DNA from 3 places in the Thermoanaerobacterium sp. R66 genome. Region 2 is predicted to be linked to each of the others. Evidence: riboswitches for the same ligand, from Rfam matches in the RefSeq annotation. Region 2 holds a riboswitch; each other region holds the start of a gene.
The links. Region 2 has a riboswitch for S-adenosylmethionine ahead of JJQ93_RS07205 (methionine ABC transporter ATP-binding protein). Riboswitches for the same ligand answer to the same signal wherever they lie in the genome.
Positions count from the first base shown of each region.

Region 1: it holds a riboswitch for S-adenosylmethionine, as region 2 does, so the genes downstream of both, metA (homoserine O-acetyltransferase MetA) here and JJQ93_RS07205 (methionine ABC transporter ATP-binding protein) in region 2, are expected to answer to the same signal.
Region 3: it holds a riboswitch for S-adenosylmethionine, as region 2 does, so the genes downstream of both, JJQ93_RS01035 (methylenetetrahydrofolate reductase) here and JJQ93_RS07205 (methionine ABC transporter ATP-binding protein) in region 2, are expected to answer to the same signal.

Region 1 is NZ_JAEUWW010000001.1:135,483-140,408, forward strand. Features, by position in the region: gene JJQ93_RS00585 (APC family permease) at 1-1,175, opposite strand, end outside; gene metA (homoserine O-acetyltransferase MetA) at 1,320-2,237, opposite strand; SAM riboswitch class I at 2,301-2,408, opposite strand; gene JJQ93_RS00595 (geranylgeranyl reductase family protein) at 2,597-3,754, shown strand; gene copZ (copper chaperone CopZ) at 3,836-4,060, shown strand; gene cysK (cysteine synthase A) at 4,214-4,926, shown strand, end outside.
Region 2 is NZ_JAEUWW010000001.1:1,413,153-1,418,078, forward strand. Features, by position in the region: gene JJQ93_RS07190 (PTS sugar transporter subunit IIB) at 1-158, opposite strand, end outside; gene JJQ93_RS07195 (hypothetical protein) at 165-407, opposite strand; gene JJQ93_RS07200 (BglG family transcription antiterminator) at 409-2,493, opposite strand; SAM riboswitch class I at 2,707-2,807, shown strand; gene JJQ93_RS07205 (methionine ABC transporter ATP-binding protein) at 2,884-3,906, shown strand; gene JJQ93_RS07210 (methionine ABC transporter permease) at 3,893-4,570, shown strand; gene JJQ93_RS07215 (MetQ/NlpA family ABC transporter substrate-binding protein) at 4,585-4,926, shown strand, end outside.
Region 3 is NZ_JAEUWW010000001.1:231,903-236,828, forward strand. Features, by position in the region: gene JJQ93_RS01020 (glucose-6-phosphate isomerase) at 1-823, shown strand, start outside; gene JJQ93_RS01025 (sugar phosphate isomerase/epimerase family protein) at 902-1,714, shown strand; gene JJQ93_RS01030 (DUF362 domain-containing protein) at 1,740-2,669, opposite strand; SAM riboswitch class I at 2,819-2,913, shown strand; gene JJQ93_RS01035 (methylenetetrahydrofolate reductase) at 2,968-3,870, shown strand; gene JJQ93_RS01040 (homocysteine S-methyltransferase family protein) at 3,893-4,926, shown strand, end outside.

The DNA.
Region 1 (4,926 bases), 1.3 Mb from region 2:
ATAAAGCCTAATACGCTGACGTTTTTGTCTCTTTTTATAAGAAGCATCATTTCAGATGCGGCTGTAAAAGCGTACACAGGTAGGAAAGACAAAGTTGCCAGCAGTATTATAAAATTAAACGCAGAAACCAGAGATTTTGTATAGTTCATCAGCAATAGCAGATTTACAAGCACCGATCCTATGATCAATGATACGTGAGGAGTCTTGTATTTAGGATGTACTTTTGAAAAAATCTCTGGAAATAGACTGTCTTTACCAGCCGCATAAGCCACACGAGCTGTAGATAAAAGCCATCCGACAGTTGTGCCAAGCACACTTACGACAGAGCCTACTATTATGACATTCGCAATGTTTTTTCCTAAAAACTGTTTGAGGATGTCGGCTATTGGAGAAGCACTTTTTGCAAGCTGGCTTTGTGGCATTGCACCCATTGCCGAAAGGTTTATGGCAAGGTACATCACTACAGCTATTAATATTCCGAATATGGTGCTTAACTTTACGTTTCTTTCAGGGTTTTTAATTTCTTCAGCGGTTATTGACGCAGTTTCAAGTCCTACAAACGCCCACAGCGTTGAAGTTGCTGCTGCAGACAAAGTATTCATGCCTTTTCCTGCAGGGAACAATGGCATTACATTGCTTGACTTGAAATGTACTGCTGATACGATTATGAAGAATAAAAAAAGACATACTTCAAACACAGTTATTGTTGTTTGAGTTGAGCCAGCCTTTTTTACACCTATTATATTGATTATCGTAAAAATCCATAAGATTCCACTGGTGTACAGAAAAGCGGCTAAATGATTTTGCGATAAAATCGGGAATAAAGCGCTTGAGTAACTGGCAACTGCAATGACAACGGCAGCGTTTCCGATCCATGAACCATTCCAGTATAACCACGCATTGATAAAACCTATAAAGTCTCCAAAAGCTAATTTTGAGTATTCATACGGGCCACCGGCTTTTGGAATCCTTGAACCTAAATTTGCAAATGATAATGCCAACAATATTGATCCGATGCCTGTAACAAGCCATGCCAGTATTGTTGCGCCAGGACCTGATTTAGATGCAAGTGTAGCAGGAAGCATGAATATGCCGGAACCCATCATGTTACCTGTCACAAGTGCTGTGGCGATAAATAGGCCAATGTCTTTTTTGAGCTTTTGTGTTTTGTCCATATAGTACAATTCCTTTCTATAAATTTTTGAAATAGCATAATTAAATTAGCACAGGAAAGTGAAAAAGTCAATGAATAATTTTGCAAAAATGATATAAAAAATGCAGGATATAAAATCAAGTTTTATAACCTGCATAAATCATATTTATTCAATTGAATTCACATCGTATGGTGTTTTTTGGTATACATAGTAATTTAACCAGTTAGAAAACAATAGATTTGCATGGCTTCTCCATTTTACAATTGGCTCATTGTTAGGGTCATCTCCCGGGAAATAGTGTTTTGGTATTTTTATAGGAATGCCTTTTTTTAAATCTCTTTCGTATTCAGATTTTAGAGTCAAAGGATCGTATTCAGAGTGACCTGTCACAAATATCTGCCTGCCAGATTTTGATGCAACTATGTATACGCCTGCCTCATCTGATTCAGAAAGTATTTCAAGGTCATCTACAAGCTCTATATCTTCTTTTCTGACTTCCGTGTATCTTGAATGGGGCGCATAAAATTCGTCGTCAAATCCCCTTAATAAGTCGACATTTTTTTTGGAAACCTTATGCAAAAATACGCCAAACATTTTTTCTTTCAGTGGGTATTTAGGAATCCTATAATGGTAATAAAGACCAGCTTGAGCACCCCAGCAAATGTGAAATGTTGAAAATACATTGTGTTTGCTCCATTCCATTATTTCTTCAAGCTCATGCCAATAATCAACATCTGAAAAGTCCAAAGTTTCCACTGGTGCTCCGGTTATTATGAGACCGTCAAATTTTTCATGTTTTACGTCATCAAATGTTTTGTAAAAAGCTTCTAAATACTCTGGCGCAGTGTTTTTAGATTTGTGTGATGCTGCATAGAGAAATTTTAGATCGATTTGCAGTGGATTGTTGCTAAGTAGCCTTAATAGCTGTGTTTCTGTCACACTTTTTGTAGGCATCAAGTTTAAGATGGCGATCTTAAGAGGGCGTATATCTTGATGAATTGCCCTTTCTTCAGCCATTACGAATATATTTTCTTTAGCTAAAATATCGATGGCAGGTAGGCCATTTGGTATATTGATGGGCATTTGCAAACCTCCTTCAATGTAAAAAATAAAACGCCTCAGAGATGAGGCGTAGATAATCACATCTACTCATCTCCCAAAGCTATAAGCTTTGCAGGAATTAGCACCATTTTCATAAAATATGACGGTTGCCGGGTTTCACAGGGCCAGTCCCTCCACCACTCTTGATGAGTTTTGATTTACGATATTAAATTGTTAAAATAATTATATATTTATTGAAGTTTGATGTCAATAATATGAAGGACACTTTTCGCTAATTCTTATATTGACAACTGTTTGTTTATGAATAGCTTAAAATAATCCAATTTGTGGCTTTTATTTAGTATGTTTTGCAATTATAATTGAATTTAGAGGTGAAAGAAATGTATGATGCAATAATAATAGGTGGAGGACCTGCAGGATCTACATTAGGAAGAAAGCTGTCTAAAGAAGGATATAAGGTATTGTTGATAGAAAAGCATGTTTTTCCAAGGTACAAAGCCTGCGGTGGCGGAATAACGAAAAGGTGTTACAAATTATTAGATATTGATATAAGCCAATACGTAGAAGATATTACCAATGAAATTATCTTTAAATTTCCTAACGGCAAACAGACTGTTTTGCAGACTGGTGAGCCTATAATATATCAGGTAGATAGGACTAAATTTGACAAATATTTAATAGATAAAGCAGCTTATTATGGGTGTGAAATACATGATGGTGAATTATTTTATGACTTTTATCAGCATGATAAGGGACTTGTCGTTGTGACAGACAGGAGTGAATATGAGACAAAGGTTTTAGTAGGTGCAGACGGAATAAACAGCAATGTGGCACATAAAGCGAACTTAATAAATGGCAAAAAAGGCATAGCACTTGAAGGTGAAGTATACGTCGATAATAGCTTAATCGATGGATTAAAAGGAAAAGTTGTGGTGGATTTCAACGCAATAAGATATGGGTATGGATGGGTATTCCCTAAAGGTGATAGATTGTCTATTGGTGTCGGGACTTTTTTAAACAAAGTTTCAGACATAAAAGAAATGTTATCTAAAATGATAGAGGAAAATGTGGACGGAAATATAAAAGACTGCAAAATTTACGGGCATCAGTTGTCGTTTCCTGATGGGAGCGATGGTGTATTTAATAACGATAGAATAATATTGATTGGAGATGCTACAAGGCTTGCTGATCCATTTACAGGCGAAGGAATATACAATGCTTTGCTTACTGCAGACATATCATTTGATGTTCTAAAAAAGCATTTCAGTGGAGAATGTGGATTGGATGAATACACTCTTAGACTCAATAGAGAAGTTGTGCCAGATGTTGGTTGGGCATATAGATTAGCGCAATTTACGTACAATAACATGGATTTCATAGAAAAATCAGTAAGATATTTTCCTAATGTGCTATCATACTTTGTAGATATAATGATGGGTGATAATACATATAAGAATTTTAAATTAAAAGTTCCAATGTATTCACTGCGGGTAATGACTTCTAAGACGAAAATTAAAGTAGAAAAAAACGTGTCATGAAGTAATTGACTTTAAACTGTAGTTAAATTAAACTATTTATAGGTAATACCCCTTATGAGTATATGAAAGGAGAGATTAAATATGGGTTTGTTTGGTTCAAAAGGTGAAACTGTCACGATTGATGTCAGAGGCATGTCATGCAACCATTGCAAAATGACTGTAGAGAAAGCATTAAAAGGTCTTGATGGAGTATCAAAAGCGACAGTAGACTTGGATAAGGCTAATGTCACTGTAACATACGACCCTAAAAAAGTTACTATAGATGACATGAAAAAAGCGATTATTGACGCAGGATATGAAGCTTAATATTTTCATGTATGTTTAACCGCTAATGCGGTTATTTTTTTATATTTGCTGTATAATAAAGTTAAAAAAATGTTATTTACAAAAAGCTTTTTTTGCTATATAATAATTACATAAAATCCAATCGGAATAGTATAATTTAAAGGAGAGGATATAATGTCAAAGATTGCAAAAAGCCTTACGGATTTAATAGGCAATACGCCGCTATTGGAATTATCAAACTACAATAAAGAAAATAATCTTGAAGCAAAGCTTATAGCAAAATTAGAGTATTTTAATCCATTAAGCAGCGTAAAGGACAGAATCGGATATGCTATGATCAAAGATGCAGAAGAAAAGGGGCTTATAAACAAAGACACTGTTATTATTGAGCCAACCAGTGGCAATACAGGAATAGCGCTGGCTTTTGTTGCAGCGGCTAAGAAATACAGATTAATATTGACTATGCCTGAGACTATGAGCATTGAAAGGAGAAATTTGCTTAAAGCGCTTGGCGCTGAAATAGTATTGACGCCTGGCCCAGAAGGCATGTCTGGAGCTGTAAAAAAGGCTGAGGAGCTGGCAAAGCAGTACGGAAATGCATTTATACCGCAACAGTTCAAAAATCCTGTCAATCCAGAAATACACAGAAAGACGACAGCAGAAGAAATATGGAGAGACACTGATGGCAATGTAGATATATTTGTTGCAGGCATTGGCACAGGTGGGACAATTACAGGTGTCGGTGAGGTTTTGAAATCAAGGAAACCTGATGTAAAGATTGTAGCAGTTGAGCCTGCTGATTCTCCAGTTCTATCAGGTGGAAGACCTGGTCCACATAAGATACAAGGTATAGGTGCAGGATTTGTACCTGATGTTTTGAATAGAGA
Region 2 (4,926 bases):
GCAATATCGTATTCTTCAGCTTTTTTCTTGAATTCACCTGTGCCTCCTGCATCTACTGTAACATCTAAACCTTGCTTTTTTGCTTCATCAGTCACTTTTTTTGCCAATGCACTTGATGTAGCACCCCAACTGCACAATATAACACCATGTATTGCCATAGTAAATTACCTCCTTTTTTTGTTTTTCTTTTTTATTTCATTTTTTAAATTTTTGTCATACAATTTAAGCATCCTTATCATGTACGCTTGTATAAGGGCAATTCCCGCAATGAAAAATGCACCAAACAAAAGAATCTCTAAGCCATGTGCAAATGTATCATTTATCATAGAATACACAGCAGTTGCAATCCACACCAAGGACAGCATCGTATAGAAAATTTTTCGTTGCTTTACCGAAATACTAAACATTTTAATCACCTACAAGATTTCTCTTTATTTCATCGTAATACTTATCCATCAAGGCCTTCTTCACAAATTCCTTCGCCTCATCAATTTTGTTAATCTCATTGAGATTTTTTACCAAGTCTTTGCTTTCAATAAATGAAACACTTAAATCGCCAAGTATCTCTATCCACATCTTGTCGTCATCCGGTGCAACCATTAGAAAAGCTGTCTTTATGATTTCATACTCGTTAATCAAATTTTTCATCTTGACATGGCTTTTCACTTTTCCAAAGACGAGGATTGGCTCCACCAAATCAGATGCTGTACAGTGGTAGATTACAAACCCTTTCCCTGGAAGTATTATCTTCCCAAGGCTTTCTCTTCCCAAAAGCTTATCCTCTATCTGCTTTATTTTCTCATTATTAATTCCATCATTACCAGCAAAATCTTCTAATAGAGAATCTATGATGTCTTTCGAGTTTTTGCCATAGACATCTTTAAGTTTAAGGGAATCGCATAGCTCAATTATCCTTTTGCCATACCACGCAATGTGTTCCAATTCTTTGTACCTGTCGCCTATGACTTTTTTCTCCGAGAAGTCCATTATAAAATCTGTGTTTAAAGCGTCTTTCAGTTTTTTTACGTCTTCATCTAAAAGCAGCGGATTGACTATTATTGTCTCTTTGTCCTTTATGTCCAGCGGAATTGTAGACACTATCAAGTCAATATCATCTCTATCTTTAAAGTCTTTAACTCTCAAGCTGGAAACCGTATCTACAATATTCAATTGTGGAAACATCTGAAGCTTAGATAAAAGCATCCTCGATGTCCCTATGCCGCTGGCACACACGACTAAAATATTGTGCCTTTTCATCATATCGCTTTTTCTTGCTATGGATGCGCCAAAATGCATCGCAATATATCCGATTTCATCATCAGGCACATCAACATTAAGCTTGTCTTTAATCACATTTGCAATAGATATACATTTTTCAAATAAACCGCTGTACCGTTCTTTTATGTCATTTATAAGCGGATTTCTAATCGCAAGACCCATGCGAAGTCTAAAGATAGTAGGCCTTAAGTGCGTCTTTAAACCGCTTAAAAGCATCGTATCGCCTTTAAGATCAGTGCCAAATTCATCTTCTGCAACGCTGACCATCTCATGCAGTATTTCATTTAACAGCTCGTCATTTACGTCTTCGGTATTTGCCCTGTACCTTGCTCCTTGTAGATGAATCGTTATATATCCGATTTCATCTTCTGGAATAGATATATCAAATTCTTCCTCCAGAAACCTGGCAAGCATTTCTGCAAACTTATACTCATCTGACTTCCTAAGCTCATAGAGGCTTTCATTACCTATTTTTATCTTTTCGCCTTCTTTTATTCTTTTTAGCGCCAATGCCAGATGCACCGTAAGCCCCATGTAGGAGCTTTCTGCTAATTCGTAATCAAGGGATTTCTCCAATTTTTGTATAGCCTTCTCTATCTTTAAAACCGTATCGTAGTCTATAAGCCTGAGTAATCTATCATTTATGTCTTCACTAAGCTTGTTTATATTATTGTACCCTTTATTTAAAAACTCAATTAGGTCTTTTGTCTCCACATTGTCATACAGAAAATTTATTATGGCCCTTCTTATATTGCTTTCATCGCCTTTTACGTATATGCCAACGCCAGGCTTAGTTACAATTGTAACATTTTGCTTGTTTAGCCATTTATCGATCTCTTTAATGTCATAGCTTATTGTTGCCGTAGTCACATTGTATTCTTTAGCGAAGTACTCAAGTTTTACAGGTTCTTTCATCTGCAAAAGCTCAGATAGTATCAACTTTCGCCTTTTATCAGCGTCAATGCTTGGCCTATAACCTATTACATCGAATTTGAATTTTTCGATATCATTATCAGTTCCTTCTAAGACTAGTACTCCATCGTCATTTTTAAGCTTCAAATTGTATTCTTTTATATATTCATTTATTGCATTTATTTCTCTGTAAACAGTCCTTTTGCTTAACTTGTACAAAACGACGATATCGTCCAAACTGGAAACTTCTTTTGAAATAACCTTTTTGAAGATTTCTAATTGGCGCCTACTTAACTCTTTCATAGATATTTGTCCTTTCGTCTATGACAAATTATTAATAAGTTAACTTATCTTTCATCTTAATTATAATCAATTTATTGATTAAATCAACACAAACTTGTGAATACACTGTCAGATTTATTATGACAAAAATTTAATATTGTCGCATGAAAATTTTGCTTGACTTTTCAACATCCATCCTATATAATCATTTTAACAACTAAAAACGAAATTATTCTCTTATCTAGAGAGGTGGAGGGACTGGCCCGATGAAACCCGGCAACCGGCACGTATGTGCAATGGTGCCAATTCCTGCAGCGATTGCTGAGAGATGAGAGAGGACGAAACCTCTTTCATTGGAGGTTTTTTTTATTGCTTTTTTAAACTACATTTGTGAAAAGAAGGTGAAATGATTTGATCGAAATAAAAAACTTAAGCAAAGTTTACAACACAAACGGAAAAGAGGTAATAGCTTTAAAAGACATCAACTTAACTATACGTGATGGTGAAATTTACGGCATAATGGGTCTAAGCGGTGCCGGGAAATCATCATTGATAAGGTGCATAAACATGTTGGAAAAACCTACATCTGGCAGCATACTGATAAACGGCGTAGAAATGACAAAGTTAAATTCAAAAGAACTGAGAAATATGAGAAAAAAGATTGGCATGATATTTCAGCATTTCAATCTTTTGATGAACTCTACAGTGTATGAGAACATAGCATTTCCTCTTAAGATCTCGAAAGTCAGCGATTCTGTCATAAAAAAACGCGTTGATGAATTACTGGATGTGGTAGATTTAAAAGACAAAAAGTACGCATACCCTTCGCAGCTATCTGGGGGACAAAAACAGAGGGTAGGCATTGCAAGAGCTTTAGCAAACAATCCAGACATAATTCTATCTGATGAAGCCACATCCGCTTTAGATCCTACCACGACAGAATCCATCTTAAATCTTTTAAAGGACATAAACAAACAATACGGAATTACAATCGTGGTAATAACGCACGAAATGTCTGTAATAAGAAATCTGTGCGACAAAGTGGCAGTTTTGGAAGACGGAATGATTATCGAGGAAGGAAATGTAATAGACATCTTTTCAAATCCTTCAACAGAAACATCTAAGAGATTTTTAAAAGATATGATAGCTGAACTTCCGCCAGACATATTGCTTGATGACGAAAATCCAAATGAGGAAATCTTGAGATTATCGTTTTTTGGTAGCAGCAGCAACCAGCCTGTCATATCCCATATGATAAAGAATTTCGATGTTGAAGTGAATATCATTTCCGGAAATATCGAAAGAGTGCAAAACTCACAGATAGGAAATCTCTTAATAAAAATAAGCGGTGAACAGAATTCCATAAAAAATGCTATAAAATTTTTAGAAAACAATGGTCTTAGAATAGAGGTGCTTAAAAATGGTATCGTCTAACATATTCCAGTATTTATTAAACTTGTGGCAGCTTATGGAAGAACCTCTTTGGGAATCTTTGTACATGGTGTTTTTCTCAACACTTTTCTCAGTAATAATAGGACTGCCTCTAGGCATAATACTTGTCATAACCGACAAAGGTCATATAAAGGAAAATCTAAAGTTAAATCAGGTATTAGGTACTGTGATCAATGTCATGAGGTCAGTGCCGTTCATAATCCTCATAATCGCAATCTTCCCATTGGCAAGGCTTATTGTTGGCACAACTATAGGACCTACCGCTGCTATTGTACCACTGTCCATTGCTGCAGCCCCATTTGTAGCAAGAGTTGTAGAATCATCTCTTAAAGAAGTAGACTGGGGCGTCATTGAAGCATCTATATCTGTTGGCGCTTCAATACCACAGATAATATTCAAAGTCATGATTCCAGAATCATTGCCATCACTTATATTGGGAATAACTCTTACAGTGATAAATATTTTAGGGTATTCTGCTATGGCAGGTGCTATTGGAGGAGGTGGTCTTGGAGATCTGGCTATAAGATATGGCTACCAAAGGTTTCAGACAGATGTGCTTATTGCCACAATCATAGTCTTAATAATCTTTGTAGAAATCGTGCAAAGAATAGGAAACTATCTTGCAAAAAAAGTTGATAAAAGATGAAAGGATGGTATGTAATGAAAAAATCATTTTTATTTCTCACTCTCATATTGACATTTGCATTTATCTTATCAGGATGCACAAAATCCAACAACACAGCCGCTACATCCAACGCAAATTCAAACACAGATACCTCTACTAAAATGACGAAGATAGTCGTTGGTGCAACGCCAAACCCCCATGCAGAAATACTTAATGTAGTAAAGCCTATTCTTGCAAAAGAAGGCGTAGATCTTGAAATAAAAGAATTTACCGACTATGTGACGCCAAATACTGCACTTGTCGACAAGCAAATCGACGCAAATTTCTTCCAACACGTTCCATACCTTGAGGACTTCGAAAAGAAAAACAATGTAAAA
Region 3 (4,926 bases), 1.2 Mb from region 2:
TACGACAGACAGGCAAAAAGGTGCCCTTAAAAAACTGGCTGACGAAGAAGGATACGAGACTTTTGTGATTCCTGACGATGTAGGTGGAAGATACTCGGTTTTGACGGCTGTAGGTCTGCTTCCTATAGCGGCTGCAGGAATAAATATCGATGAAATGATGAAAGGTGCATACGATGCATCTATAGTCTTCAAAAAGCCGGACATCAAAGAAAATTTAAGTATGCAGTATGCTATTGTAAGAAATGCTCTTTACAGAAAAGGAAAATCAGTTGAAATTTTAGTCAACTATGAGCCAAGGCTTCACTATTTTTCAGAGTGGTGGAAACAGCTTTTTGGTGAAAGTGAAGGAAAAGATCACAAAGGAATATATCCTGCTTCAGTTGATTTTTCTACAGATTTGCACTCAATGGGACAATTCATTCAAGATGGCAGCAGGATAATGTTTGAGACTGTCATAAATGTTGAAAGACCACTTAAAGAAATAACTATAAATGAAGATAAAGATAACATTGACGGGCTTAATTTCTTGACAGGCAAGACAGTTGATTTCGTAAACAAGAAAGCTTTTGAAGGTACGGTGCTTGCTCACAATGACGGCGGAGTGCCTAACCTGATTGTGAATGTGCCTGAGATATCGGCTTACAATTTTGGATACCTTGTATACTTCTTTGAGATGGCTTGTGGCATAAGCGGTTATTTAAATGGCGTTAATCCGTTTGATCAACCAGGCGTTGAAGCGTACAAGAAAAACATGTTTGCACTTTTAGGCAAACCAGGTTATGAAAAAGAGAAAGAAGAATTGGAAAAGAGGCTAAAGAGATAGTTATGAAAGATATGCCGATTGGCATATCTTTTTTTGTCAGAATGATTTCATGTATAATATTATATATGAGAATTGTTTTTGGATGGTGATGAAATGGAAGTTGGCATATCGACGGCTTGTTTTTATCCTGACTATCTTACAGAGGAAACGATTCCTATAATAGCTAAAATGGGCATAAAGAGTGTAGAAGTTTTTTTGGAATCTTACAGCGAATATGATGAAGATTATTGCAAAGCTATGAGGGATGATTTAGATAGATACGGCATTGAAGTTAATTCAATACATGCTATAGGCACTCAGTTTGAACCGCAGCTTTTTTCAGCAACTGAAAGGCAAAGGAACGATGCCTCAAAGATGCTTATTAAAGTCTTGAAAGCAGCAAAGATACTTAAGGCAAAAATATACGTTTTTCACGGACCTGCTGTTAAAAAAGATACGACGCCTAATATTGATTTTGACAAGATTGCGAAATATGTGGATTATATAGCTGATACATCAGGAGAATATGGGGTTAAATTTTCTTGGGAAAATGTCTATTGGTGTTGGTTTGCATATCCAGAATTCGCTACATTCATAAGACAGGCTGTGAAAAGCAGAAATGTTTATTTTACATTGGATATAAAGCAGGCGATGAAAAGCAAGAAAGATCCATTTGAATACTTAAAATCAATGGGAGATAAACTCGTTAATGTCCATTTATGCGATTACGATGATTGCGGCAGTTTGTACCTTCCAGGCAGAGGAAGTTTTGACTTTGCAAAGCTTAATAGAGAGTTAAAAAAATTGGATTACAATGGATCTATCATAATGGAAGTCTACAGAAACAACTATAAGGATATTGATGATTTAAAAGAAGGCATTGAATACCTAAAAAGCATCTTTGAAAAATAAAGATAAGGGAAGTAAACCCTTATCTTTAGACTTTTCCTGGCACCATCTGCTTTATTCCGCTTGAATCTAAGGCGATGCCATAGCCATACGCCTGCGTAGAGAAATTCAGTTCAGCTTGTTGCAATGGTATGCCTTTGATAGTGACATTTTTAAGCTCACCTGTGCCTACACCTCTTTTAGCACATTGAAACAAGTAGTTGACGCCTTGAGGCATAAGTCCAAACATTCTGGCACCTACTGTATCTGTTGCTACAGGATCTGTTCCTGCTATTATCATGTTTGCATTGATAGGCTTTCCTTCTGATGGCCCTGTGCCTATCATCGCTTCTTGACCGCTTAATATTGTAAGATCTATAGATATTTTTTCAGCCATGGCCCTTATGAAATTGTGAAGGTCATCGTGTATGCCTAAATTTTTTTTGGGAAATCCGTGTATTTCTGCGGGAGGCCAGCTTAAAGCTATGTTTTTTATTCCAAGCGATACTGTAGCTTCTTCGTGCATTTTCATTTGAGTGAATGAAATTAGTACATCCATTTTTTCATAAAGTTCATTTACTTTTGTTGATTTTAAAAGACAGTCGTCCAGCAGCAATTCTACGTAAGGACCGTAATTTAGATCTACAAATTCTACGCCTTCTTCTGAAATGACTTTATCAAATCCATTGTCAGATAAAACTTTAGGCGTAGGATCTCCACCAGAGCCGGCGGCAATCACAATCCTGCCAGGATTTTTAGACTTTACGTATCTTATAAGGGCTCTCAATGTATCTGGTCCTACTATCGTACCGCTTTGAGGAGGCTTGCTTTTAACGAAATTTGGCGTTATTACAACGGTATTACCCGTTTCGATTAGATTTTGCAAAGGTAATAAGTTTAAAGCGGTATTTAAGTTTTGTATCTCATCAGGGCCAGATGCTATTGCTACTACTGGTTCTACAATTTTTCTGTACCTCATAAAATCACCTCATATATATGATTTGCATTTTATCAAAAATTAAAATATCTAAGCAAAAAGCCTAAGTAATTTTAACATTTCAACAAATATTTCATTGACAATTGTACCAGAGGACGGTATCATATAATTTAATAAATTAATATAGTAAACTCTTATCAAGAGTAGCGGAGGGACTGGCCCTATGAAGCTCGGCAACCGGATATCACGGTGCCAATTCCAGCAGCATATCGCTGAAAGATGGGAGCAAAAATATCTCTTCTTTTGGCGAAGAGTTTTTTTATTTTAAGGAGGGGTCGTTTTGCGAAATTCTGAAAATTTGTGCCAGAAACTTAAAAATAAGCAATTTGTCATAACCGTGGAGATATCGACGCCAAAAGGAGCTGATATTTCGAATTCTATTGAAGAAGCGAAAAAATTATATGGAATAGCAGATGCATTAAATATAACTGATTGTCCTATGGCAAATATGAGAATGAGCCCTATTGCATTGGCACATCTTTTGCAAAATCATCTAAATATAGAAACCATATTTCACTTAACGTGTAGGGACAGAAATCTTATTGGCCTTCAAGCAGAGCTTTTGGGTGCGTATGCTCTTGGAGTCAGAAATATCCTTGCCCTTACAGGAGACGATCCAAAACGAGGTGATGTGCCACAGGCAACAGGCGTGTACGACGTAGATTCTGTAGGTCTTGTGAAGATAGCAAAGTCGCTAAATGATGGCTTTGACTACAACGGAAATAAGTTGGAATCATCTACAAATTTCTGCATAGGGACAACAGCAAATCCAAATGATTTAAGACCTGAATCAATAGAAAAATTAAGGACGAAAATAGAATGTGGAGCATCTTTCATACAGACTCAGCCTGTCTACGATGATGAGATTTTATACAGATTTCTTGATGCCGTAGAGCAATTTGATATTCCGGTTTTAGTAGGGGTGCTACCCCTTAAAAGCTATAAGATGGCTGTTAACTTGAACGAAAAGGTGCCTGGCATCGAGATACCTGAAAAAATAATAGACAGGTTGAAAAACGGTGAAAAAGGTGAAGGGACAAAAATTGCAATAGAGTTTATAAACAAGATAAAAAATAAAGTGGGTGGTGTTCATATCATGCCACTTGGCAAGACAGATATAGTTGTTGACATTGTAAATGGCGTAAAGAACATGAGACAAAATGATATAGAAGAAGTATTGTAGTCATCATAAGGAGATGTTGCAATTGGATATTTTTAAGAATTTAAAGAATAGCATAATCGTCTTTGACGGAGCAATGGGCACTATGCTTCAGAAAAAAGGACTTAAAACAGGAGAATGCCCTGAATATTACAATCTCTTACATCCGGATATTGTGTACGAAATCCACAAGTCGTATATTGATGCAGGGGCAGATGTTATTGAGACAAATACATTTGGCGCCAATAGGATAAAATTAAAATCTTACAATCTTTCAGATAAATTGCCTGAAATAGTCAAAAGCGCAGTACAGATAGCCAGAAAAGCTGCTGGTAATAAAGCCGTTGCTCTTTCTATAGGGCCTATTGGCGAACTGATGGAACCTTTTGGCAAGCTGACATTTGACGAGGCTTATAGTGCCTTTGCAGAGGTTGCTGTAGAAGGGGAAAAAGCCGGTGCTGATTTGGCACTTATTGAGACTATGTCAGATATATTAGAAGCGAAGGCGGCTATTCTTGCTGTAAAGGAGAATACTAATTTAAAGGTAATTTGTACCATGACGTTTCAAGAAGATGGAAGGACGCTTATGGGGACAGACCCTGTTACAGCAGTAGTAAGTCTTCAAGGGCTTGGCCTTGATGCCATAGGTGTCAATTGCTCTACGGGACCTGACATGATGGCAGACATAGTGAAGAAGATGGCTGAAGTTTCAAGGATACCAATTTTGGCGCAGCCAAATGCAGGAATGCCTCATTTAGAGGATGGATTGACTCTTTACGACATTACGAAAGAGAAATTTGCCGTCGAGACAAAAAAGCTTTTAGAATGCGGGGCATCTATTGTTGGTGGTTGTTGTGGGACGACTCCAGAATTTATTAAGCTTTTGAAAGCTGAGATACATGATACAGAGAAAAAAACTGCCGTGAAAGAATACACAGCAGTTTCATCAAATACAAAGACTGTTTTCATAGGCAGCGATTATCCTGTGTGTGTAATCGGCGAAAGGATAAATCCTACAGGAAAGAAGAAATTGAGTGCAGCTATCAAAGAAGGCAATTATAATCTGATCTACGATGAAGC